DNA from 3 places in the Streptomyces sp. ISL-99 genome. Region 2 is predicted to be linked to each of the others. Evidence: riboswitches for the same ligand, from Rfam matches in the RefSeq annotation. Region 2 holds a riboswitch; each other region holds the start of a gene.
What was found. A riboswitch is a leader RNA that binds a small molecule or an ion and turns the genes downstream of it on or off. The one in region 2 is predicted to bind thiamine pyrophosphate.

Region 1 (7,273 bases), on a different contig from region 2:
CGAGATTCTCGTAGATCTCAAGCGTCGCCGTGGAGTTGTTGAGCGTGATGAAGTGCAATCCGGGTACTCCCTCGGAGAGCAGCCTCGCGCAGAACTCCGTGGCGAACTCGATCCCAATGGAGCGTACAGCCGCCGGATCGTCCTTGACGGCGAGGATCCGCTCTTTCACGGCGGGCGGGAAGTGCGCGTTGCTGAGCTGGGGCAGCCTGGCGAGCTGTTTGACACCCGTCACCGGCATCACTTCGGGGATGATCGGCGTCTCACAGCCGGCGGCCGCGACCCGGTCGCGCAGCCGCAGGTAGCTCTCCGGCTCGAAGAACATCTGCGTGATCGCGTAGTCGGCGCCGGCGCGGCACTTGTCCACGAAGTGCGCGATGTCGGTGTCCCAGTCGGTCGAGCGCGGGTGCATCTCGGGGAAGGCCGCGACGCCCACGCAGAAGTCGCCGGACTCCTTGATGAGCCGGACCAGGTCGGCGGCGTACCGCACACCCTCCGGGTGCTCCACCCACTCGCCCATCGGATCGCCGGGCGGGTCTCCGCGCACGGCGAGGATGTTCCGGATCCCGGCGTCCGCGTACTGGCCGATCATGTTGCGCAGTTCGGCGACGGAGTGGTCCACGGCCGTGAGGTGCGCGACGGGGGTGAGCGTGGAGTCGGAGGCGATCTGCTCGGTGGCCCCGACGGTGCCGGCCCGGGTGGATCCGCCTGCCCCGTACGTCACGGAGACGAAGCTGGGGGCCACTGCCTCGACCCGGCGCAGCGCGTTCCAGAGGTTCCGCTCACCCTTTTCGGTCCTGGGCGCGAAGAACTCGAACGAGTACGAGGTTTTGCCGGTCGCGAGCAGATCACGCACGGTGAGTGCGTGATCCGTCCTGGTCGAAGCGGTGCCAAGGGCCATACCCGCAGATTAACCAGGGCTCAGCGAGGACCCGCACTGGAGCGGGTAATTTGTCCATATTGCCGGGTTATTGTCCACCCATCGGACAATCCGTGGACGGTCGTTGACGGTTATCCGGCGTACGCCCTGACCCGCTTCGCCAGCGCCGCCGCGGCGGCGGCCGGGTCGTCGGCCTCGGTGATCGCGCGGACGACCACGACCCTGCGGGCGCCCGCGTCCAGCACCTCGTCGAGATTGCCCGCGTCGATGCCGCCGATCGCGAACCACGGCCGGTCCTGGCGCAGCCCGGCGGCGTACCGGACGAGGCCGAGGCCCGGGGCGTACCGGCCGGGCTTGGTGGGGGTGGGCCAGCAGGGCCCCGTGCAGAAGTAGTCCACGCCGGGCTCGGCCACGGCGGCGTCGACCTCGGACTCGCCGTGCGTGGAGCGGCCGACGAGGATGCCGGCGCCGAGGATCGCCCGAGCGGCCGGGACGGGCAGGTCGCCCTGTCCCAGGTGCAGCACACCCGCGCCGCTCGCGTGGGCCACGTCGGCGCGGTCGTTCACGGCGAGCAGCTTGCCGTGCCTGCGGCAGGCGTCGTCGAAGACCCGGAGGTGCTCCAGCTCCTCGCCGGCCTCCATGCCCTTGTCGCGCAGCTGCACGATGTCCACGCCGGAGGACAGGACGGCGTCCAGGAACTCGGGGAGGTCGCCCTGTCGCTTGCGCGCGTCCGTGCACAGGTACAGCCGGGCATCGGCGAGCCGCTCGCGCGCGGCGGCGCCGTCCGTGGACGCGTGCGTGGACGTGGACGCGGACGTGGGCATGGCGGTGTCCCCCCGTTGGTGGGCGGTGTGCGGGCCGGCGATGGCCCGCACACCGCGTGCGGTTGTGTCGGCTGAGGTCAGACGGCCAGCGCCTGGGCGCGCCGCTTCACCTCCGTGCCGCGATTCTCACTCAACGCCTGCGCGGGGGTTCCCGGCAGGGTCGGGTCGGGAGTGAAGAGCCACTCGAGCATCTCTTCGTCGGAGAAGCCGTCGTCCCTCAGGAGCGTCAGGGTCCCTGCGAGACCCTTGACCACCTTGTCGCCGTCGATGAAGGCGGCAGGCACCTGAAGCACCCTGTTCTCTCCGCGGCGTACGGCGATCAGCTGGCCTTCCTTGACCAGCTGCCGGACGCGCGTCACCTCGACATCGAGCTTTTCCGCGATGTCGGGGAGGTTGAGCCAGGCGGGGACGAGAGCATCGATCTTTGCGTCAATCTCGGTCACGGGACAAGCGTGCCATCTTGGACTGACAGCCGGTAGTCGGGGCCTGCCGTCCGGGTCCCGGTGACCGCCTAAAGGGTGGCCGACTTGAGCGGTACGGACGGATCGGCGGCCCGGTCGGGGTCCAGCCGGGCACCCGACGCGATGAGCCTGCGGCCCTGCGCGAGGTCGCGCGGCCTGGCCACGGTGAGGAGCGCGACGAGCGCCCCCTCGCTGCTCAGCCAGCACACCGACCAGGCGGCGCCGGCCGGGTCGCCGCGCCACACCGTCGTGTCCGCGCCGGTGTGGTGGCCCGCGTACTGCACGAAGCGGCCGAACTGCTCGGACCAGAAGTACGGGACCGGGTCGTAGTCCTGCGGTGTCTCGCCGATGATGTTCGCCGCGACGGCGCGCGGTCCCTGGAGCGCGTTGTCCCAGTGGTGGACGAGCAGGCGTTCGCCGTAGCGGGCGGAGGGGAAGGAGGCGCAGTCCCCGACGGCGTACACGTCGGGCCGGGAGGTGCGCAGGCGGGCGTCGGCGGTGACGGAGCCGTCGGGGCCGAGGGCGATGCCGGAGCCGGCGAGCCAGGCCGTCGCGGGCCTGGCGCCGATGCCGACGACCACCGCGCCGGCCGCGAGCCGCCGTCCGTCGGCGAGGACGACAGTGCCGGGCTCGATCCGCGCGACGGGCGCGCCGGTGAGCAGTTCGGCGCCGCTCTCGGCGTACCAGGCGGCCATGGGGGCGGCGACCTCGGCGGGCATGGTGCCCGCGAGCGGCCGGTCCGCCGCCTCGACGACGGTCACCGCGCAGCCCGCCTCGCGGGCGGCCGTGGCGAACTCCGCCCCGATCCAGCCGGCCCCGACGACCACGATGTCGCGCTTCCGGTCGAGCACCGGCCGCAGCCGGGCCGCGTCGTCGAGGGTGCGCAGGAGATGGACCCCCTGAACGCCCTCGCTGCCGGGCAGCGTGATGGGCAGCGCACCGGTGGCGGCGACCAGCACGTCGTACGGAACGGGGCCCGAGGGGGTGTCGATCTCGTGCGCCGCAGGGCGCGCGCCCGTCACTTCGCGCCCCAGGTGGAGTTCGATGCCGAGCGCCTCGAAATCGACGTCGAAGGCCGACCCCTCGGCCGTGCCGAGCAGCACCGCCTTGGACAGGGGCGGCCTGTCGTACGGCTGATGCGGCTCGGCGCCGATCAGCGTGACGGAGCCGGTCCAGTCCTGCTCGCGCAGGGCCACGGCGGTCTGCACGCCGGCCATTCCCGCGCCGACGATGACGACGCGCCGCTCTGCCTGCCTCTGGTCACTCACCCGGTCACTGTAGGACGGCACGTCCCGCCGCTCTCAAGGCCACGAAGGGGAGATCTCTGACACACCGTCACAGGAACGCCGCCGGCAGCTCCTCGACGACGCTCGTCCCACTGCCTTCCTGGGACTCCCACGCCCACGTCTCCTCCAGCCGCACGCGCCCGTCGGGGAGGCCGACGACGGTGGACGTGCAGTGGCCCGACGAGGTGGTGCCGTCGTGCTTGAGCTGGACGTAACGGAAGTCGAGCGCGTCGCCCTCGCGCGTGCCGACGAGGTGGCCGCGTACGACGTCGCCGCCCGCGTACTCGGCCCAGATCCGGCCGTCGTCCTCGTGATACGTGAACCGGGTCCGGGTCCCCACCTGACCGGGTGCCTGGTCGGCGACCGGAGAGAGGACGAGTCCGTCGAGCGAGCGGGCCACAGCGATTGCTCCCTTACAGCGCGTTGGGGCCGGGCGTTAGGGTGGCCACCGTACTGCTGCGGCCCGGGGAAAGATCACCGGGCTCCCAGCAGGACATACCACTCGCGGGAGTCCGGGCGTACCGGGCTGAGAGGGAGGCTGGGCGGCCTCCGACCGTACGAACCTGATCCGGGTCATGCCGGCGAAGGGAGGGGCTGGACGCCCATGTCGCGTACATCAGACGTCCTCGTTGTCGGGGGCGGAATCATCGGCCTGGTCACGGCGTGGCGGGCCGCGCAGCGGGGTTTGCGCGTCGCTGTCGCCGATCCGGAGCCGGGCGGCGGTGCAGCGCGGGTCGCGGCCGGAATGCTCGCCGCCGTCACCGAGCTGCACTACGGCGAGCAGACGCTGCTCGGCCTCAATCTCGCGTCCGCCGAGCGCTACCCGGCGTTCGTCGCCGAGCTGGAAGCGGCGAGCGGGCAGGGCACCGGCTACCGCGCCTGCGGCACACTCGCCGTCGCGCTCGACACGGACGACCGCGCCCACCTGCGCGAACTCCACGCCCTCCAGCGCCGCTCCGGCCTGGAGTCGGAGTGGCTCACGGGGCGCGAATGCCGCCGTCTTGAGCCGATGCTCGCGCCGGGCGTGCGCGGGGGTCTGCGCGTGGACGGGGACCACCAGGTCGACCCGAGGCGGCTGGCCGCTGCCCTGCTGGCGGCCTGCGAGCGGGCCGGGGTGGTCTGGCACCGTGACTGGGCCGAACGGCTCTCAGTGGTACGGGGACGGGCCTCCGGGGCCGTACTGGCGGACGGGACGGAGCTCGCGGCAGGCCAGGTGGTGCTGGCGGCGGGAAGCCTCAGTGGCAGGCTCGGCGGCGTACCGGAAGAGGTGCTGCCGCCGGTACGGCCGGTGAAGGGCCAGGTGCTGCGGCTGGCCGTGCCGCCCGCGTACGCGCCATTCCTGAGCCGGACGGTGCGTGCGGTGGTGCGGGGCAGCCACGTGTATCTCGTGCCGCGCGAGAACGGCGAGCTGGTCGTCGGCGCGACCAGCGAGGAACTCGGCTGGGACACGACGGTCACGGCGGGCGGCGTGTACGAGCTGCTGCGCGACGCGCACGAGCTGGTGCCCGGGATCACCGAACTGCCGCTGACGGAGACCCGCGCGGGGCTGCGCCCCGGCTCCCCCGACAACGCGCCGCTGCTCGGGCCGACCGCACTGCCGGGGCTTCATCTGGCCACTGGGCACTACCGCAACGGGGTGCTGCTCACGCCGGTCACGGGCGATGCGATGGCTGACGTGCTGGCCGGCGGGGAGCTGCCGGAAGAGGCGCGTCCGTTCAGCCCACTGCGTTTCGCGCCGACCCCTGCGTCGTCACCCGCTTCCCCCACCTCCCCCACCTCTCCCGTCTCCTCCACCTCCCCCGTCTCCGTACCGCAGGAGCAGCCCGTATGACCATCTCCGTGAACGGCGAGACTCGCGAGGTCGTCGCCGGTACGACGCTGGGCGCACTCGTCGCGACCCTCACGCGGGCCCCTTCGGGGGTCGCCGCCGCCCTCAACGAAACCGTCGTACCGCGCGGTCAGTGGGATTCCACCGCGCTCGGCGACGGCGACCGCATCGAAGTCCTCACCGCAGTCCAGGGAGGCTGAGCCATGGCCGACGACCTTCTGACCATCGGCGACGCCACGTTCTCGTCGCGCCTGATCATGGGAACGGGCGGTGCGCCGAGCCTCGACGTACTGGAACGTTCACTGGTCGCGTCCGGGACCGAACTGACGACTGTCGCGATGCGGCGGCTGGATCCGAGCGTCCAGGGGTCGGTGCTCTCCGTTCTGGAGAAGCTCGGCATCCGGGTGCTGCCGAACACAGCGGGGTGCTTCACGGCGGGCGAGGCCGTGCTGACCGCGCGCCTCGCGCGGGAGGCGCTGGGTACGGACTGGGTGAAGCTCGAGGTCGTCGCCGACGAGCGGACGCTGCTGCCCGATCCGATCGAGCTGCTGGACGCGGCGGAGACGCTGGTGGACGACGGCTTCACTGTGCTGCCGTACACGAACGACGATCCGGTGCTCGCGCGGAAGCTGGAGGATGTGGGGTGCGCGGCGATCATGCCGCTGGGGTCGCCGATCGGATCCGGTCTTGGCATCCGTAACCCGCACAACTTCCAGCTGATCGTCGAGCACGCGCGCGTGCCGGTCGTTCTGGACGCGGGTGCGGGCACGGCGTCGGACGCGACGCTGGCGATGGAGCTGGGGTGCGCGGCGGTGATGCTGGCGTCGGCGGTGACGCGGGCGCAGGAACCGGTGCTGATGGCTGAGGCGATGCGGCACGGGGTGGAGGCGGGGCGGCTGGCGTACCGGGCCGGGCGGATTCCCCGGCGGCACTTCGCCGAGGCGTCTTCGCCTGCGGCGGGCCGCGCGGCCCTGGACCCGGAACGCCCGGCGTTCTGAAACTGGGGCTCCGCCCCAGACCCCGGTCCTCAAACGCCGGAGGGGCTGGATGGTGCCGCTGAACGGGCAAATCCAGCCCGTCCGGCGTTTGAGGACACGCCCGTAGGGCGTCCGGGGGTCTGGGGGCTTGCCCCCGGTTCGGGAAGGGGCGGGGTGGGGAACAGGCCCGCCACAGGCGCCCCCGTACGCGCCTCCGCCCCGCTGTCACAGCTCCGCTGCAATGCCGCCCCACCAAACCCGCACCCGCAAGAGGTGTCAGCGGCGGCTCGTAGACTCACCCCGTGGATACGACCCTTCAGGACCCGCTCGTCGGGCACGTGCTCGACGGCCGCTACCGCGTCGATGCGCGCATCGCCGTCGGCGGCATGGCCACGGTCTACCGGGCCGTCGACACCCGCCTCGACCGCGTGCTCGCCCTCAAGGTGATGCACCCCGCCCTCGCCGATGACGCCTCCTTCGTGGACCGGTTCATCCGGGAGGCCAAGTCGGTGGCCCGGCTCGCGCACCCGAATGTGGTCGGCGTCTTCGACCAGGGGACGGACGGGTCGTACGTCTACCTCGCGATGGAGTACGTCGCCGGCTGCACCCTGCGTGACGTACTGCGTGAGCGCGGCGCCCTCCAGCCCCGTGCCGCCCTCGACATCCTGGAGCCCGTGCTCGCCGCGCTCGGCGCGGCACACCGTGCCGGATTCGTGCACCGGGACATGAAGCCCGAGAACGTTCTGATCGGGGACGACGGGCGCGTCAAGGTCGCCGACTTCGGTCTCGTACGGGCCGTCGACACGATCACCAGCACCACCGGCTCCGTCCTCGGCACCGTCTCGTATCTCGCACCCGAGCAGATTGAGCACGGCACCGCCGACACCCGCGCGGACGTCTACGCCTGTGGTGTCGTGCTGTACGAGATGCTGACCGGAGCCAAGCCGCACACCGGCGGCACCGCCGCGCAGGTGCTCTACCAGCACCTGCACGACGACGTGCCCGCCCCGTCCGCCGCCG
Region 2 (7,273 bases):
CCCCCGCAGAAGAAGCGTGCGGGGCGTAATCTGCGTGCCGCCATAGGGGTGGGCGTGGGACTCGGCGCGGTGATCATCGCGTCGCTGTTCATCTGGAAAGCCGCTTTCCTCGGCGTGATAACGGTCGCCGTGGTGGTCGGGCTGTGGGAGCTGACCTCGCGGCTGGAAGAGCGCAAGGGGATCAAGGCCCCGCTGGTGCCGCTCGCGGTCGGCGGCGCGGCGATGGTCGTGGCGGGGTACGTCAGGGGCGCGGAGGGCGCGTGGGTCGCCATGGCGCTCACCGCGCTCGCGGTACTCGTCTGGCGGATGACCGAGTCGCCCGAGGGCTACCTCAAGGACGTCACGGCGGGCGTCTTCGCGGCGTTCTACGTGCCGTTCCTGGCGACGTTCGTCGCGATGATGCTGGCGGCCGACGACGGCGCGCAGCGGGTACTCACCTTCCTGCTGCTGACGGTGGTCAGCGACACCGGGGCGTACGCCGTGGGCTGGCGCTTCGGCAAGCACAAGCTCGCACCGCGCATCAGCCCCGGCAAGACCCGGGAGGGGCTGGGCGGCGCGGTCGCCTTCGCGATGGCGGCGGGCGCGCTGTGCATGGAGTTCCTGGTGCACGACGGAACGTGGTGGCAGGGCCTGCTGATCGGTTTCGTGGTGGCCGCGAGCGCGACGCTCGGCGACCTCGGCGAGTCCATGATCAAGCGGGATCTCGGGATCAAGGACATGGGCACGCTGCTTCCCGGACACGGCGGCATCATGGACCGGCTCGACTCGCTGCTGCCGACGGCTCCGGTGGTGTGGCTGCTGCTGGTCATCTTTGTAGGTACGGGCTGACCTGCAGGTTTGTGCGTCCGGGGCCCGTCGTCCACAGGACGGCGGGCCCCTACCCCTTTTTGCGGCTGAACCGCCGCCGCTCTCGCGGAGGTGGCTGGGCGCCGTTGGGGTTGCTCAATGGCCACTTTCGGTGGTGCACAAATTGTCTGCGACACTGAATAAACCATGCCTGTACCTGGAGAACTCACTTTCGTCGCGCCGCGCGGAGCCAAGAAGCCCCCGCGGCACCTCGCCGATCTCACGCCCGCCGAGCGCCGCGAGGCCGTGGCCGCGATCGGTGAGAAGCCGTTCCGCGCCAAGCAGCTGTCGCAGCACTACTTCGCGCGGTACGCGCACGACCCGGCGGAGTGGACCGACATCCCCGCCGGTTCGCGCGACAAGCTCCAGGCGGAGCTGCTGCCGGAGTTGATGACCGTGCTGCGGCACATCAGCTGCGACGACGACACCACGCGCAAGACGCTGTGGAAAATGCACGACGGGACGCTCGTCGAGTCCGTCCTGATGCGTTACCCGGACCGGGTCACCATGTGCATCTCCTCGCAGGCCGGGTGCGGCATGAACTGCCCGTTCTGCGCGACCGGACAGGCCGGTCTCGACCGCAACCTGTCGACCGCAGAGATCGTGCACCAGATCGTGGACGGCATGCGCGCGCTGCGCGACGGCGAGGTTCCCGGCGGCCCCGCGCGGCTGTCCAACATCGTCTTCATGGGCATGGGCGAGCCGCTCGCCAACTACAAGCGCGTCGTCGGCGCCATCCGCCGGCTCACCGACCCGGAGCCGGACGGGCTCGGGCTGTCGCAGCGCGGCATCACCGTGTCGACGGTCGGCCTGGTCCCGGCGATGCTGCGGTTCGCCGACGAGGGCTTCAAGTGCCGTCTCGCCGTCTCGCTGCACGCCCCCGACGACGAGCTGCGCGACACCCTCGTGCCGGTCAACACGCGCTGGAAGGTGCGGGAAGTCCTGGACGCGGCGTGGGAGTACGCCGAGAAGTCCGGCCGCCGGATCTCCATCGAGTACGCGCTGATCCGCGACATCAACGACCAGGCGTGGCGCGGTGACCTGCTCGGCCGCCTCCTCAAGGGCAAGCGGGTGCATGTCAACCTGATCCCGCTGAACCCGACCCCGGGTTCGAAGTGGACCGCCTCCCGTCCCGAGGACGAGAAGGCGTTCGTCGAGGCGATCGCAGCTCATGGCGTGCCCGTGACCGTACGGGACACCCGTGGCCAGGAGATCGACGGAGCGTGCGGACAGCTGGCGGCTACCGAGCGATAGGCCGGGGAAAGGGCCCGTGTAACGTGGGCCGCACATTTACATATTCCGACAGGGGAGCGCCACAGCGCTGAGAGTGCGGTACGCCGCAGACCCTCTGAACCTTGCCCAGGTCATTCTGGGTAGGAAGTTCGGTCACTACTCGAGCTGTTGCGCCCTGCCCGTTTTCCGCGGGCGGGGCCGCGTCTCTTCCTGGATGTCCCATCCCAGGAGGAATTCAGTGCACACCACCAAGAAGCTCGCGGTCACGGCTCTGGCCGCGGCGCTCGGCGTCTCCACGCTCGCCGCGTGCGGGGGCGGCAAGGACGACTCCGGCTCCGGTGACGGCAAGAAGTCCAAGACCGTGACCCTGGTCAGCCACGACTCGTTCAACGCCTCCGACGCCGTACTGAAGGCGTTCACCAAGGAGACCGGCTACACGGTCAAGGTCCTCAAGAGCGGGGACGCGGGCGCCGCCCTCAACCAGGAGATCCTCACCAAGGGCTCCCCGCGCGGCGACGTCTTCTTCGGCGTCGACAACACGCTCCTCTCGCGGGCGCTCGACAACGGCATCTTCACGCCGTACGAGGCCAAGGGGCTCGGCGAGGTCCCGGCCGAGGTGCAGCTGGACAGCGGCAAGCACCGCGTCACGCCCGTCGACACCGGTGACATCTGCGTCAACTACGACAAGAAGTACTTCGCCGACAAGAAGCTCGCGCCGCCGAAGTCCTTCGACGACCTGATCAAGCCGGCGTACAAGAACCTGCTCGTCACCGAGAACGCCGGGACCTCTTCGCCCGGTCTCGGCTTCCTGCTCGGCACGGTCGGTCAGTACGGCGACGACGGCTGGCAGGGCTACTGGAAGAAGCTCAAGGCCAACGGCGTCAAGGTCGTCGACGGCTGGGAGCAGGCCTACAACGAGGAGTTCTCCGGCTCCGCCGGCGGCAAGGCATCGAAGGCCGACCGGCCGCTCGTCGTCTCGTACGCCTCCAGCCCGCCGGTCGAGGTGCTGTACGCGAAGCCGCAGCCCAAGGAGGCGCCGACCGGCGTCGCGACCGGCACCTGCTTCCGGCAGACCGAGTTCGCCGGGCTGCTGACCGGTGCGAAGAACGAGGAGGGCGGCAAGGCGCTCATCGACTTCCTCATCGGGAAGAAGTTCCAGGAGGACATGCCGCTGAACATGTTCGTGAACCCGGTGGTCAAGGACGCGAAGCTGCCCGAGCTGTTCACGCAGCACGGCGTGGTCGTCGACAAGCCGCAGACCGTGGCCCCGGAGAAGATCGCTGAAAACCGCGAGCAGTGGGTCAAGTCGTGGTCCTCGCTCGTCCTGAAGTAGGCAAGGCCGTGCGCGGGAGCGCGGTGCGGCTCGGTCTCATGGCCGTGCCCGTCGCGTTCTTCGCGGCCTTCTTCGCCTACCCCGTGGCCGCGATCGTCGGTCGCGGGCTCAAGGTGGACGGCGTCTGGCGGTTCGGCCGGATCGGCGAGGTGCTCGCCGATCCGGACATCCTCGATGTTCTGTGGTTCACCGCGTGGCAGGCACTGGCCTCCACGGCCCTGACACTGCTGATCGCGCTTCCGGCGGCGTACGTCTTCGCCCGGCTCGACTTCCCCGGCAAGCAGCTGCTGCGCGCCGTGATCACCGTGCCCTTCGTGCTGCCTACGGTCGTCGTCGGGACCGCCTTCCTGGCGCTGCTCGGGCGGGGCGGACTGCTGGACGAGCTGTGGGGCGTACGGCTCGACACCAGCGTGTGGGCGATCCTGCTCGCGCACGTCTTCTTCAACTACGCGGTCGTCGTACGGACCGTGGGCGGCCTGTGGTCGCAGCTCGACCCGCGCCAGGAAGAGGCGGCCCGGGTGCTCGGCGCCGGGCGGTTCACCGCCTGGCGGCGGGTGACGCTGCCGGCGCTCGTGCCCGCCGTGGCCGCCGCGGCGCTGATGGTCTTCCTGTTCACGTTCACCTCCTTCGGTGTCGTGCAGATCCTCGGCGGGCCCGCCTACTCCACCCTGGAGGTGGAGATCTACCGGCAGACCGCGCAGTTCCTGGACCTGCCGACGGCGGCCGTGCTGACGCTGGTGCAGTTCGCGGCGGTGGGCGCGATCCTCGCCGTACACGCGTGGACGGTACGGCGCAGGGAGAGCGCCCTGAAGCTGGTCGACGCGGCGCAGACGGCGCGGCCGCCGCGCGGGGCAGGGCAGTGGGCGCTGCTCGGCGGCGTGCTCGCCACGGTTGCGGGGCTCATCCTGGTGCCGCTCGGGGTGCTCGTCGAGCGGTCGCTGGACGGGCCCGACGGGTACGGGTTCGGGTACTACCGGGCGCTTCAGTCGGCGGGTGCGAGCGGGGGCACCTTCCTCGTACCGCCGCTGGAAGCGGTGTGGAACTCGCTGGAGTACGCCCTGGCCGCGACCGCCATCGCGCTGGTGGTCGGCGGGCTCGCGGCGGCGGCCCTCACCCGGCGGGCGGGGCGGCTCGTGTGCGGCTTCGACGCGCTGCTGATGCTGCCGCTGGGCGTGTCGGCCGTGACGGTGGGCTTCGGTTTCCTCATCACGCTCGACCGGCCGCCGCTGGATCTGCGTACGTCGTGGATTCTGGTGCCACTCGCGCAGGCGCTGGTGGGTGTGCCGTTCGTCGTACGCACGATGCTGCCCGTACTGCGGGCGGTCGACGCGAGGCTGCGCGAGGCGGCGGCCGTGCTCGGGGCCTCGCCGCTGCGGGCGTGGCGGGAGGTCGACCTGCCGATGGTGCGGCGGGCGCTGCTCGTCGCCGCCGGGTTCGCCTTCGCCGTATCGCTGGGCGAGTTCGGGGCGACCGTGTTCATCGCGCGGCCCGACAATCCGACGCTGCCGGTGGCCGTGGCGCGGCTGCTGGGGCGGGCGGGGGACCTGAACTACGGGCAGGCGATGGCCCTGAGCACGATTTTGATGGTGGTGTGCGCGGTGTCGCTGCTGGTCCTGGAACGCATGCGGCCCGACCGAACCGGATCCGGGGAGTTCTGATGTTGCGGCTGGACGGGGCGACCGTGCGGTTCGGGAAGCGAGCCGTGCTCGACGACGTAAACCTGGAGGTCGCCGACCACGAGATCGTGTGCGTGCTCGGGCCGAGCGGCAGCGGGAAGTCCACGCTGCTGCGGGTCGTCGCCGGGCTGCAGGCGGCGGACGCCGGGCGGGTGCTGCTCGACGGGCGCGACCAGCGCGGGGTGCCGGTGCACCGGCGGGGGGTCGGGCTGATGTTCCAGGACCACCAGCTCTTCCCGCAGCGGGATGTCGGGGGAAACGTCGCCTTCGGGCTGCGGATGCGCGGCGAGGCGAAGGCGGAACAGGCGCGCCGGGTCGGTGAGCTGCTGGACATGGTCGGCCTGCCGGGCGCCGGACGGCGGGCGATCAGCACACTGTCGGGCGGTGAGCAGCAGCGGGTCGCGCTGGCGCGGGCGCTCGCTCCGGAGCCGAAGCTGCTGATGCTCGACGAGCCGCTGGGACAGCTGGACCGCGGTCTGCGTGAGCGGCTCGTCGTCGAGCTGCGGCAGCTCTTCGGGCGCCTGGGTACGACCGTGCTGGCCGTCACGCACGACCAGGGCGAGGCCTTCGCGCTCGCCGACCGGGTGGTGGTCATGCGGGAGGGCCGGATCGCGCAGACCGGCACGCCGCTGGAGGTCTGGCAGCGGCCGGCCTCCGAGTTCGTCGCGCGCTTTCTGGGCTTCGACAATGTGGCCGCCGCGACGGTCAGTGGCGAGGCGGCCGACACGGTGTGGGGCAAGGTCCCTGTCCCGGCGGGGACGGCGCAGGGTGAGGCCCGGCTCCTGGTCCGCCCGGCGGGCGTCAGGCTGGTGCCGGTGGAGGAGGGGCTGCCGTGTGCCGTTACGGGGCGGACCTTCCGGGGCCACCACGTCGCCGTACTCCTGCAGCCGGCGGGGGCGCCGCTGCTGGAGGCGGAGTGCGCGCTGCGGGACGCGCCGGAGGTGGGGGCGGAGGTAGGCGTCGCCTTCGCGGCGGACGAGGTCGTGGTGCTGGGGGCGGCGGACTGACACCGGGACGGGCGGCGCCTGCGGCGTGCTGGCTCCCCTGCCCGCCCCTTCCCGCTGTGACATTGTGCGGCTCCGCCGCGTGGGGTCTCGGCTCCGGAGCCCGCTCCTCTGTATCGCCGGAGGGGCTGGGTGGTGCCGCGTTGCGGCGACCACACAGCCCCTCCGGAGTTTGACGGCATGCCCGAAGGACGCAGGGGCCGTTCTGGTTCGGTCAGGGTGTGGCCCCCGCGCGGACCAGACCCAGTTCGTACGCCAGGATCACCGCCTGCGCCCTGTCCCTGAGGCCCATCTTCGTGAAGAGACGGTTGATGTGGGTCTTCACGGTGTGGTCGGTGATGGTCAGGCGGTGGGCGATGTCGGCGTTCGACAGGCCCTGTGCGATCAGGACCAGCACCTCGACCTCGCGGGCGGTCAGGTCCGCGACCGTGCGCGCCGGTCGCGCGGCGGCCCGTCCGCTGATGAACTGCCCGATCAGCCGTTTCGTGATCTCGGGCGAGAGCAGTGCGTTGCCGGCCGCCACCACTCGAACCGCGTGCAGCAGTTCGGGGAACGTGGCGTCCTTGAGGAGGAAGCCTCCGGCGCCGGCCGCCAGCGCCTCGTACACGTACTCGTCCAGACCGAAGGTCGTCAGCATCAGCACCTTCGTCGCGCCGTTCGAAGCGGCGAGGATCTCGCGCGCGGCCTCGATGCCGTTCTTGTGCGGCATGCGGATGTCGAGCAGGGCCAGGTCGGGGCGCGTCTCGGCGGCGACACGGACCGCCTCCGCGCCGTCCTCGGCCTCGCCCACCACCTCGATGTCGTCCTGGGTGCCGAGCAGGCTCACGAAGCCTGTCCGTACGACCGCCTGATCGTCGGCCACCATTGCCCTGATCACCAAGGAAGCTCCCCCTCCACCAGAAAACCGCCGTCCGGGCCCGGGCCCGCACTCAGCCTGCCGCCGACCAGCGCCGCCCGCTCACGCATCCCGGCCAGCCCGTGGCCGGTCGTCGCCGGTGCGGTGAGTCCCGGTCCGTCGTCGCCTATGCGCAGCGCCAGCCGGTCGGAGCCGTAATCGATCTGCACCACCGTACGGGCGCCGGGCGCGTGCTTGCGCGCGTTGGTCAGCGCCTCCTGCACGATGCGGTACGCCGACAGCTCCCACGCGGCGGGCAGTGACACCTGCTCGCCGGTGACCTTCA
Region 3 (7,273 bases), on a different contig from region 2:
CCGCCATCGGGCAACGGCTGAACTCGACCCAGTTGCGCACCATGGCAATGAACGCCAGTGCGCTCATCGCCGCGGCGGCGGCCACCGAATACGACCATTACGTAAAGGTCCGCGAGGAAATGCGCACGCCTCCCGCGGCGGCCGACGGCACCGGTTCCGTCCTCGCCATGGGCGACGCCACGACGGAGACGACGGGCGCGGGCGCGGCCGCCGTCGTCGCCGTTCTGGCCCCCGTGCTGGCGGGCACCGCCTCGGTGATCTTCCTGATCGTCGGATACCTCCTCACCATGCTCACGCCCGAACCGGCCTTCGCCCGGACGCTGCTGACGGCGGGCTGGATCTTCGCGGCGCTCGCGGCGGCGGGCTTCCTGGCCGCCGCCGTCGGCCTGCTCCTGACGGCCCTGCGCAACGGTTCGACGGCGTGCCGCGACGGGCGGGGAGGTGAGCGTGAGCGGAACCCAGAGGTGGAGCGGGCCGGCGAGGCGTGGCGCCACGCCCTGCTGGAGCGGGGCGTCGTACCTTTCCTGCGGGCCGCCCTGGCCGAACCGGGTACGGGTCCGGCCGCCCCGGCGCCGCGCCGGCCCGCCGGCCGTATGCCCGACCTGGGGTACTCGCGACCGGACTACAGCAGCCCCGGCCCGGACGGCGGCACCACACCGGGGCCGCGCCCGAGCTTCTCCAGCCCGGACTTCTCCAGCCCCGACTTCGGTGGCCCCGACCACAAACCCGAGTAACTACTGGAGCCGCCGGACGGTCTGCGCCTCCGCGCGTTCCACCGACGCGCGACCGTGGACGTGCACCAGCGCCAGGTGGAACAGCGCCGGAGCCGCCGGAGCCCACCGGTGTATCCGGTCCGCACGCAGCAGATACCTGGTCACGTCCGCCGGGCGGAAGGGGACGAATTCCGTCGTCTGGTGTTCCCACCGGTCGGCGACGCCCCGGCTCATGCGTGCCTGGACGCCCTCGCGGGTCAAGGTCTTGAGCCGTGCGTAGAAGTGGGCGCTCCAGTGGCGCCTGTCGACGTCCAGCACGAAGGCGAGCAGAGCGAGCGAGTGCTCGGACGGCTCCAGGGAGAGTTCCTCCCGCATACCACGCCGGGCGACGGCGTACAGGTCCGGTGCGTTGCGGCCCGAGGAGTCGATGTGCCGGGACAGCCCCTCGTTGACCGAGGAGTTCCACACCCCCGGCGCCATCCGCACCCGTTCGCTGCGTTGGCTGACGACCAGCATGTCGTCGGCGGTCACGACGGCGACGTTGACGCCGAAGCTGCACTGGAGAAAGGCAGGTGCTTCCAGGGGGCGGTCGGGGTCGAGGTAGCGGGAGCGGGGCGTGCCGCCGCCGGTCAGCCGGCGGTCGAGCTGCTGGGCCGCCAGAAACGTGTAGTAGTCGGTGGGCCGCAGCCGCAGGTGGACCTCCGGATGCTCGTCGAGAGCGGACCGGGAGATACCGAACGACTCGACGGCGTAACGCGGACCGTTCCACACGGGCGTCCGGCCCTCGGCCTGGAGCCGATCGCTCTCGGCCGCGATCTCCTCACGCCAGCCGGCCATCTCCGCGGGCAGGGCTATTTCGTCGTCCAGGACCTGAATGTGTATGGCCTCGCTGGTGATCGTGGACTCACCGTCACCCTCCACGATCAAGGCGGAGGTGTGGAGCGGCCCCAGTGCGAACGTGGTCCAGGCGCGGCTGGGCTCCCCACGGGAGCGCATGCTGCGCACCGCGCTCGCCGAGCGCCTGCGGATCCTGAACCAGGCGTCCTGCAAGGGCTGTTGAAACAGCGTGGCGAACACCATGCCCAGCACGGCGCCCACCACTCCATTGGCCACGTCGATTCCGCCCATGGTGGGGAGCGTAGACATGAATGATCAAGTGGTGGGCGGTTGTTGCCTGTTCCGTTACCGCGCGGGCCGGCGCCGGTGGCGATCCGGCCGGTCAGTGCACCTTGAGGTCGGGCAGGTAGTCCAGCACCACGTCCACGCAGACGATCTCCCCGGCCTCCGATCGCCCCACCCAGACGGGATACGTGCGGTCCCCGCACGTCGCGAAGGCGACGAGATCGGCCGCCGTGGCCTGGTCGGTGGTCCGCAGTATGTACATGGAGTCCGAGAGGTGCTCGCCGGCGTGCGGGTCGTCGTGGATCAGGGCCCGCTCGAAGAGCCCCCGCAAGGGCTCCCAGGCCGCGGCGTCGGCGAAGCAGCCGGTCGCCGCGTCCGTTGCGAAGCCGTACGCCTCGTCGTCCCCGAGCAACCGGATGTCGTCGTCCTCTCCCAGAGCCATGTCCCAGGACGCGGCGGGGGTGTCGCTCAGCCGCAGCCGGACCGCCGTAGCGTCCGTACGGGTCACCCAGCCGCCGGTCCACTCGCAGTCGTAACCGACGCTGACCCGCGCCTCTTCGAGTGCGTACGCACCCGGCGGGACAGCCACCGTTATCCTCGGCCTCCCGTCGTTACAGGGACAGTCGACGGCCAGCACCCCGCTGGGGACGCGCAGTGTTCCACAGCGGCGCGGTTCCAGGACGGTCATGTCGGAGAAGTGACTGGTGGACATACGCGTACCGGGCCGGAACAGTGCCTCCAGGTGGTCGGGACCGGCCGGCCGGGGAGGGCGCCACGTGTCCTCCGGGCGGCCGACCGCACCGCCCTCGGGCACGTCGGCGTCGTGGAACACGACCGGCCCGGTCAATCCGCGCCGCTGCGCGGAGAACAGCGGCCAGTCACCGAACGCCGGCCGGTCCATCCACCGCTGCTCCTCGGAAACGTCGGCCGTAGTGGTGAGCATGGAGCCCTCTTCCCCCTTGGGCTGCCACGAGTTGCTCCCCCGCCCGTCGGGAAGCAGCGACACCGTCTCGCGGGGGCACGCGCGGTCGAACTCCGGCATGTCCGGGCCCGCGTAGAGCCAGCTGTCCGTCTCCCGGCGGAACAGCCGGTCCCCGTCGAGGAGTCGCAGCTCGATGCGCTGCGTACGCCGGCCCTGTTTGTCGTACACCCACACACCCGCGTAGTGGTCCCGCCACGAAACCAGGCGGACCTCCGCAGGACCGTCCCCGCCCGGTACCCGGCAGACCGCGACGTACGGCAGCCCGGCCTCGTCCCGGGCCCTCGCCGCCTCCGGGGCCAGCGGCCCCAGCAGCGTACGCGCCGCGAGGTCCCACCCCTCGCCGTAGGCAATCTCCACAACTGTCCCCGCCCCGCTCACCCCGGGCCTCCTGTCATCAGCTCTGCCGCCAACGTAGCGGCACCCACTGACAGCGGCCGGGGCGAGGGACGGACGGGACGGAGGAGATGGACGATATGGGCGGGACGGACGGATCAGTCGGCGATCGGGAGGTACACCCGATTACCGGCGGCGGCGAACTCCTTGGACTTCTCCGCCATGCCCGCCTCGATCTCGTCCTGCGTGCCGCCGTGCTCACGCCGAATGTCCTGGCTGATCTTCATCGAGCAGAACTTCGGACCGCACATGGAGCAGAAGTGCGCGGTCTTCGCCGGCTCGGCGGGCAGCGTCTCGTCGTGGAACGACCGCGCCGTGTCCGGGTCCAGGGCCAGGTTGAACTGGTCCTCCCAGCGGAACTCGAAGCGGGCGTCCGACAGCGCGTCGTCCCACTCCTGTGCTCCCGGGTGCCCCTTGGCGAGATCCGCGGCATGGGCCGCGATCTTGTAGGTGATGACGCCGGTCTTCACGTCGTCACGGTTGGGCAGACCCAGGTGCTCCTTGGGCGTCACGTAGCAGAGCATGGCCGTGCCCCACCATGCGATCATCGCCGCCCCGATGCCGGAGGTGATGTGGTCATACGCCGGGGCCACGTCCGTCGTGAGCGGGCCGAGCGTATAGAAGGGGGCCTCCTCGCAGATCTCCTGCTGGAGGTCGATGTTCTCCTTGATCTTGTGCATCGGGACGTGACCAGGACCCTCGATCATCGTCTGTACGTTATGACGCTTGGCGATCATGTTGAGTTCCCCGAGGGTCTTCAACTCGGCGAACTGCGCCTCGTCGTTGGCGTCCGCGATCGAACCGGGCCGCAGGCCGTCGCCGAGCGAGTACGTCACGTCGTACGCCGCGAGGATGTCGCAGAGCTCCTCGAAGTTCTCGTACAGGAACGACTCCTTGTGGTGCGCGAGGCACCACGCGGCCATGATCGAGCCGCCGCGCGAGACGATGCCGGTCTTGCGACGGGCGGTCAGCGGGACGTACGGCAGCCGCACGCCGGCGTGGACCGTCATGTAGTCGACGCCCTGCTCGGCCTGCTCGATGACCGTGTCCTTGTAGATCTCCCAGGTCAGCTCCTCCGCCCGGCCGTCGACCTTTTCGAGGGCCTGGTAGAGCGGGACGGTGCCGATCGGGACGGGGGAGTTGCGCAGCACCCACTCGCGGGTGGTGTGGATGTTGCGGCCGGTCGACAGGTCCATGACCGTGTCGGCGCCCCACTTGGTGGCCCACGTCATCTTGTCCACCTCCTCCTCGATGGAGGAAGTGACGGCGGAGTTGCCGATGTTGGCGTTGACCTTCACCAGGAACCGCTTGCCGATGATCATCGGCTCGATCTCCGGGTGGTTGACGTTCGCCGGCAGGACCGCCCGGCCCGCCGCGATCTCCTCCCGTACGACCTCGGGCGCCACGTTCTCGCGGATCGCCACGTACTCCATCTCGGGCGTGATGTCGCCGCGGCGGGCGTACGCGAGCTGCGTGACGGCCTGGCCGTCGCGGCCCCGGCGGGGCTGGCGCGGACGGCCCGGGAAGACCGCGTCGAGGTTCCGAAGGCCCCCGCGCGGCGAGGTGTGCTTGATCCCGTCGTCCTCGGGACGGACCGGGCGGCCCGCGTACTCCTCGGTGTCGCCGCGGCCGATGATCCAGTTCTCGCGCAGCGGCGCGAGTCCGCGGCGTACGTCCGTCTCGATGGTGGGGTCGGTGTACGGGCCGGACGTGTCGTACAGCGTCACGTCCTTCCCGTTGGTGAGGTGCACCTGCCGGACCGGCACGCGAAGATCCGAACGCGAGCCCTCGGGCCCGGTCACGTATCCCTTGTGCCAGCCCGGCTTGCGGCCGTCCTGGCTGGTGGCAGGCGTGTGTGCATCCGCTGTGGTCATGAGACCTACTCCCTACGCCGGCATTACCCGGTAACAGGTTCGGCGGTCGACGCAGCGGCTTTCGTACGGATTTGCGTACGAAGGTCAGCGCCCTCTCAGCCCGGTGCTCCGAGCTCCCGCGTGTGCAAAGGTGCCCCCACGCTAGCGTCCTTTCTGGCGCGCTGAACAGAGGGCCCCCGTCGTTCTTGCGATGATCGGTCGGTGACGTCCCCACAGCCAACGCCCGAAATCCACGGCCACACCCACAGTCACGGGCCCGCCGCGCCCGTCTCCAAGCACCTGCGCAAGGTCATCGCGGCGGTGCTGATCCCCTTCGCCACGGCCGTTTTCATCGGCCTCGTCGTGCTCTGGCCCGGCGGCGCGCCCGAGCACGAGCGCACCGGTGTCGGTTTCGACCGGCAGACCGTGTCGGGCAAGGTGACGCAGGTTCAGCAGGTCGACTGCAAGGACGTGAACGCCGCCCAGGTGCCACCGACCGGCGACACGTCCACGCCGTCCGGCCGCGAGGCCCAGCAGGCGCAGCAGGGCACCTGTGAGAGGGCGACGGTCGAGGTCACGTCCGGCAAGGACAAGGGCCGTACCTTCACCGAGATCGTCCAGCCGGACGCGCCGAGACAGCTGAACGAGGGGCAGGGCGTGGTGGTGGCGTACGCGCCCGACGCGCCCCGCGACCTCCAGTACTCGGTGACGGACGTGGACCGCGGGATCCCGATGGCGCTGCTGGCCGGCATCTTCGCGCTCGCGGTGATCGTCGTCGGCCGCATGAAGGGCCTGATGGCGCTGATCGCACTCGCCGTGTCCTTCGCGATCCTGACGCTGTTCATCCTCCCCGCGATCCTCCAGGGTTCGAATCCGCTGATCGTCGCGGTCGTCGGGGCGAGCGCCATCATGCTGATCGCGCTCTACGCCTGCCACGGCCTGACCGCCCGTACGTCCGTCGCCGTAGTCGGCACGCTCATCTCACTGCTGCTGATCGGGCTGCTCGGCTCGCTCTTCATCGGCTGGGCGTATCTCAGTGGCAACACGGACGACAACACTGGGCTCATCCACGGCCTCTACCCGGACATCGACATGAGCGGCCTGCTGCTCGCGGGCGTCATCATCGGCTCGCTCGGTGTGCTCGACGACGTGACGGTCACCCAGACGTCGGCGGTCTGGGAACTCCACCAGGCGGACCCGTCGATGGGCCCCCGCGCCCTCTACCGAGCCGGTATCCGCATCGGCCGCGACCACATCGCGTCCGTCGTCAACACCCTCGTCCTGGCGTACGCGGGCGCCGCCCTGCCCCTGCTGCTGCTCTTCTCCATCGCGCAGAGCAGCGTGGGTACGGTCGCCAACAGTGAGCTGGTCGCGGAGGAGATCGTACGGACACTGGTCGGCTCGATCGGGCTGGTCGCCTCGGTGCCGGTGACGACCGCGCTCGCGGCGCTGGTCGTTTCGGCCGACCGGCCGGCACCGGACGGGCCTGCTGCCGCTTCACCCGCACGCGGCATTGGCGGTCCCGGCAGCGGTTTCGGTAGCGGACTCGGCGGCGGTTTCGGTGGCGGCGGCAAGGGACGGCGCCGCAAGCGCTGACCGGCCGCCCGGCGCAGGGCGCGCTCAGCCGGCGCTCTGCTCCTCGGCGAGGATGCGGCCGAGCGCTTCGTCCAGGTTTCCCTCGAAGTCCCCGAGGGCGCACTCCTGTCCCAGCGGCACAAGCCGGTCCGTACGGTCGAGGAACGCCACCAGCGGAGCGGCGCTCGCCCGGAACAGCGCACGGTCCCCGGCCACCTGAAGGCGAATGTGAACATCCACGAGTTCTTCCGGGTCGGCCGGCCCGATGTGCACATCGCCTTCGCCACACGGCTTGGCGAGACCGTCGATCAGCAGCTCACGGCCGAACGCCCACGTGACGGGTTCGTCGCCGGGCAGATGGAACGTCATACGGACCGCATACGGATCCCCCGTCGCGTACCGGAGCTCCACGGGGATCCGGAAAGAGAGCTCCTCCGAGACCAGGAAGCTCATCATGACTTCTGCCTGAACCGACTCGCGCATCGCTTACCCCGCACCTAGTGACCTGGCCGCAATACCCATCGTGCTTGAAGCACAAGGAGAGAAACAAGGAGTGATATTTCAGATACTGATAGAGAATGCGAACGAGCCGAGCAGGCCGCCCACCGCACTGCGTAATTGTTCGACGGCCGGAA

Region 1: another riboswitch for thiamine pyrophosphate. It lies ahead of thiO (glycine oxidase ThiO); the one in region 2 lies ahead of J7E91_RS28185 (thiamine ABC transporter substrate binding subunit).
Region 3: another riboswitch for thiamine pyrophosphate. It lies ahead of thiC (phosphomethylpyrimidine synthase ThiC); the one in region 2 lies ahead of J7E91_RS28185 (thiamine ABC transporter substrate binding subunit).

Annotation. Positions count from the first base shown of each region.
Region 1 is NZ_JAGGPC010000015.1:136,088-143,360, reverse strand. It holds gene metF (methylenetetrahydrofolate reductase [NAD(P)H]) at 1-898, opposite strand, end outside; gene thiE (thiamine phosphate synthase) at 1,009-1,701, opposite strand; gene J7E91_RS10015 (Rv2175c family DNA-binding protein) at 1,779-2,144, opposite strand; gene J7E91_RS10010 (FAD-dependent oxidoreductase) at 2,213-3,379, opposite strand; gene J7E91_RS10005 (hypothetical protein) at 3,498-3,848, opposite strand; TPP riboswitch at 3,943-4,055, shown strand; gene thiO (glycine oxidase ThiO) at 4,053-5,279, shown strand; gene thiS (sulfur carrier protein ThiS) at 5,276-5,476, shown strand; gene J7E91_RS09990 (thiazole synthase) at 5,480-6,274, shown strand; gene pknB (Stk1 family PASTA domain-containing Ser/Thr kinase) at 6,556-7,273, shown strand, end outside.
Region 2 is NZ_JAGGPC010000048.1:120,648-127,920, forward strand. It holds gene J7E91_RS28175 (phosphatidate cytidylyltransferase) at 1-828, shown strand, start outside; gene rlmN (23S rRNA (adenine(2503)-C(2))-methyltransferase RlmN) at 994-2,100, shown strand; TPP riboswitch at 2,141-2,244, shown strand; gene J7E91_RS28185 (thiamine ABC transporter substrate binding subunit) at 2,318-3,412, shown strand; gene J7E91_RS28190 (iron ABC transporter permease) at 3,451-5,070, shown strand; gene J7E91_RS28195 (ABC transporter ATP-binding protein) at 5,070-6,095, shown strand; gene J7E91_RS28200 (response regulator transcription factor) at 6,307-6,972, opposite strand; gene J7E91_RS28205 (sensor histidine kinase) at 6,966-7,273, opposite strand, start outside.
Region 3 is NZ_JAGGPC010000023.1:119,218-126,490, forward strand. It holds gene J7E91_RS15095 (hypothetical protein) at 1-734, shown strand, start outside; gene J7E91_RS15100 (hypothetical protein) at 735-1,841, opposite strand; gene J7E91_RS15105 (DUF4241 domain-containing protein) at 1,933-3,195, opposite strand; gene thiC (phosphomethylpyrimidine synthase ThiC) at 3,309-5,084, opposite strand; TPP riboswitch at 5,077-5,214, opposite strand; gene J7E91_RS15115 (YibE/F family protein) at 5,286-6,659, shown strand; gene J7E91_RS15120 (SsgA family sporulation/cell division regulator) at 6,684-7,121, opposite strand; gene J7E91_RS15125 (IclR family transcriptional regulator) at 7,200-7,273, opposite strand, start outside.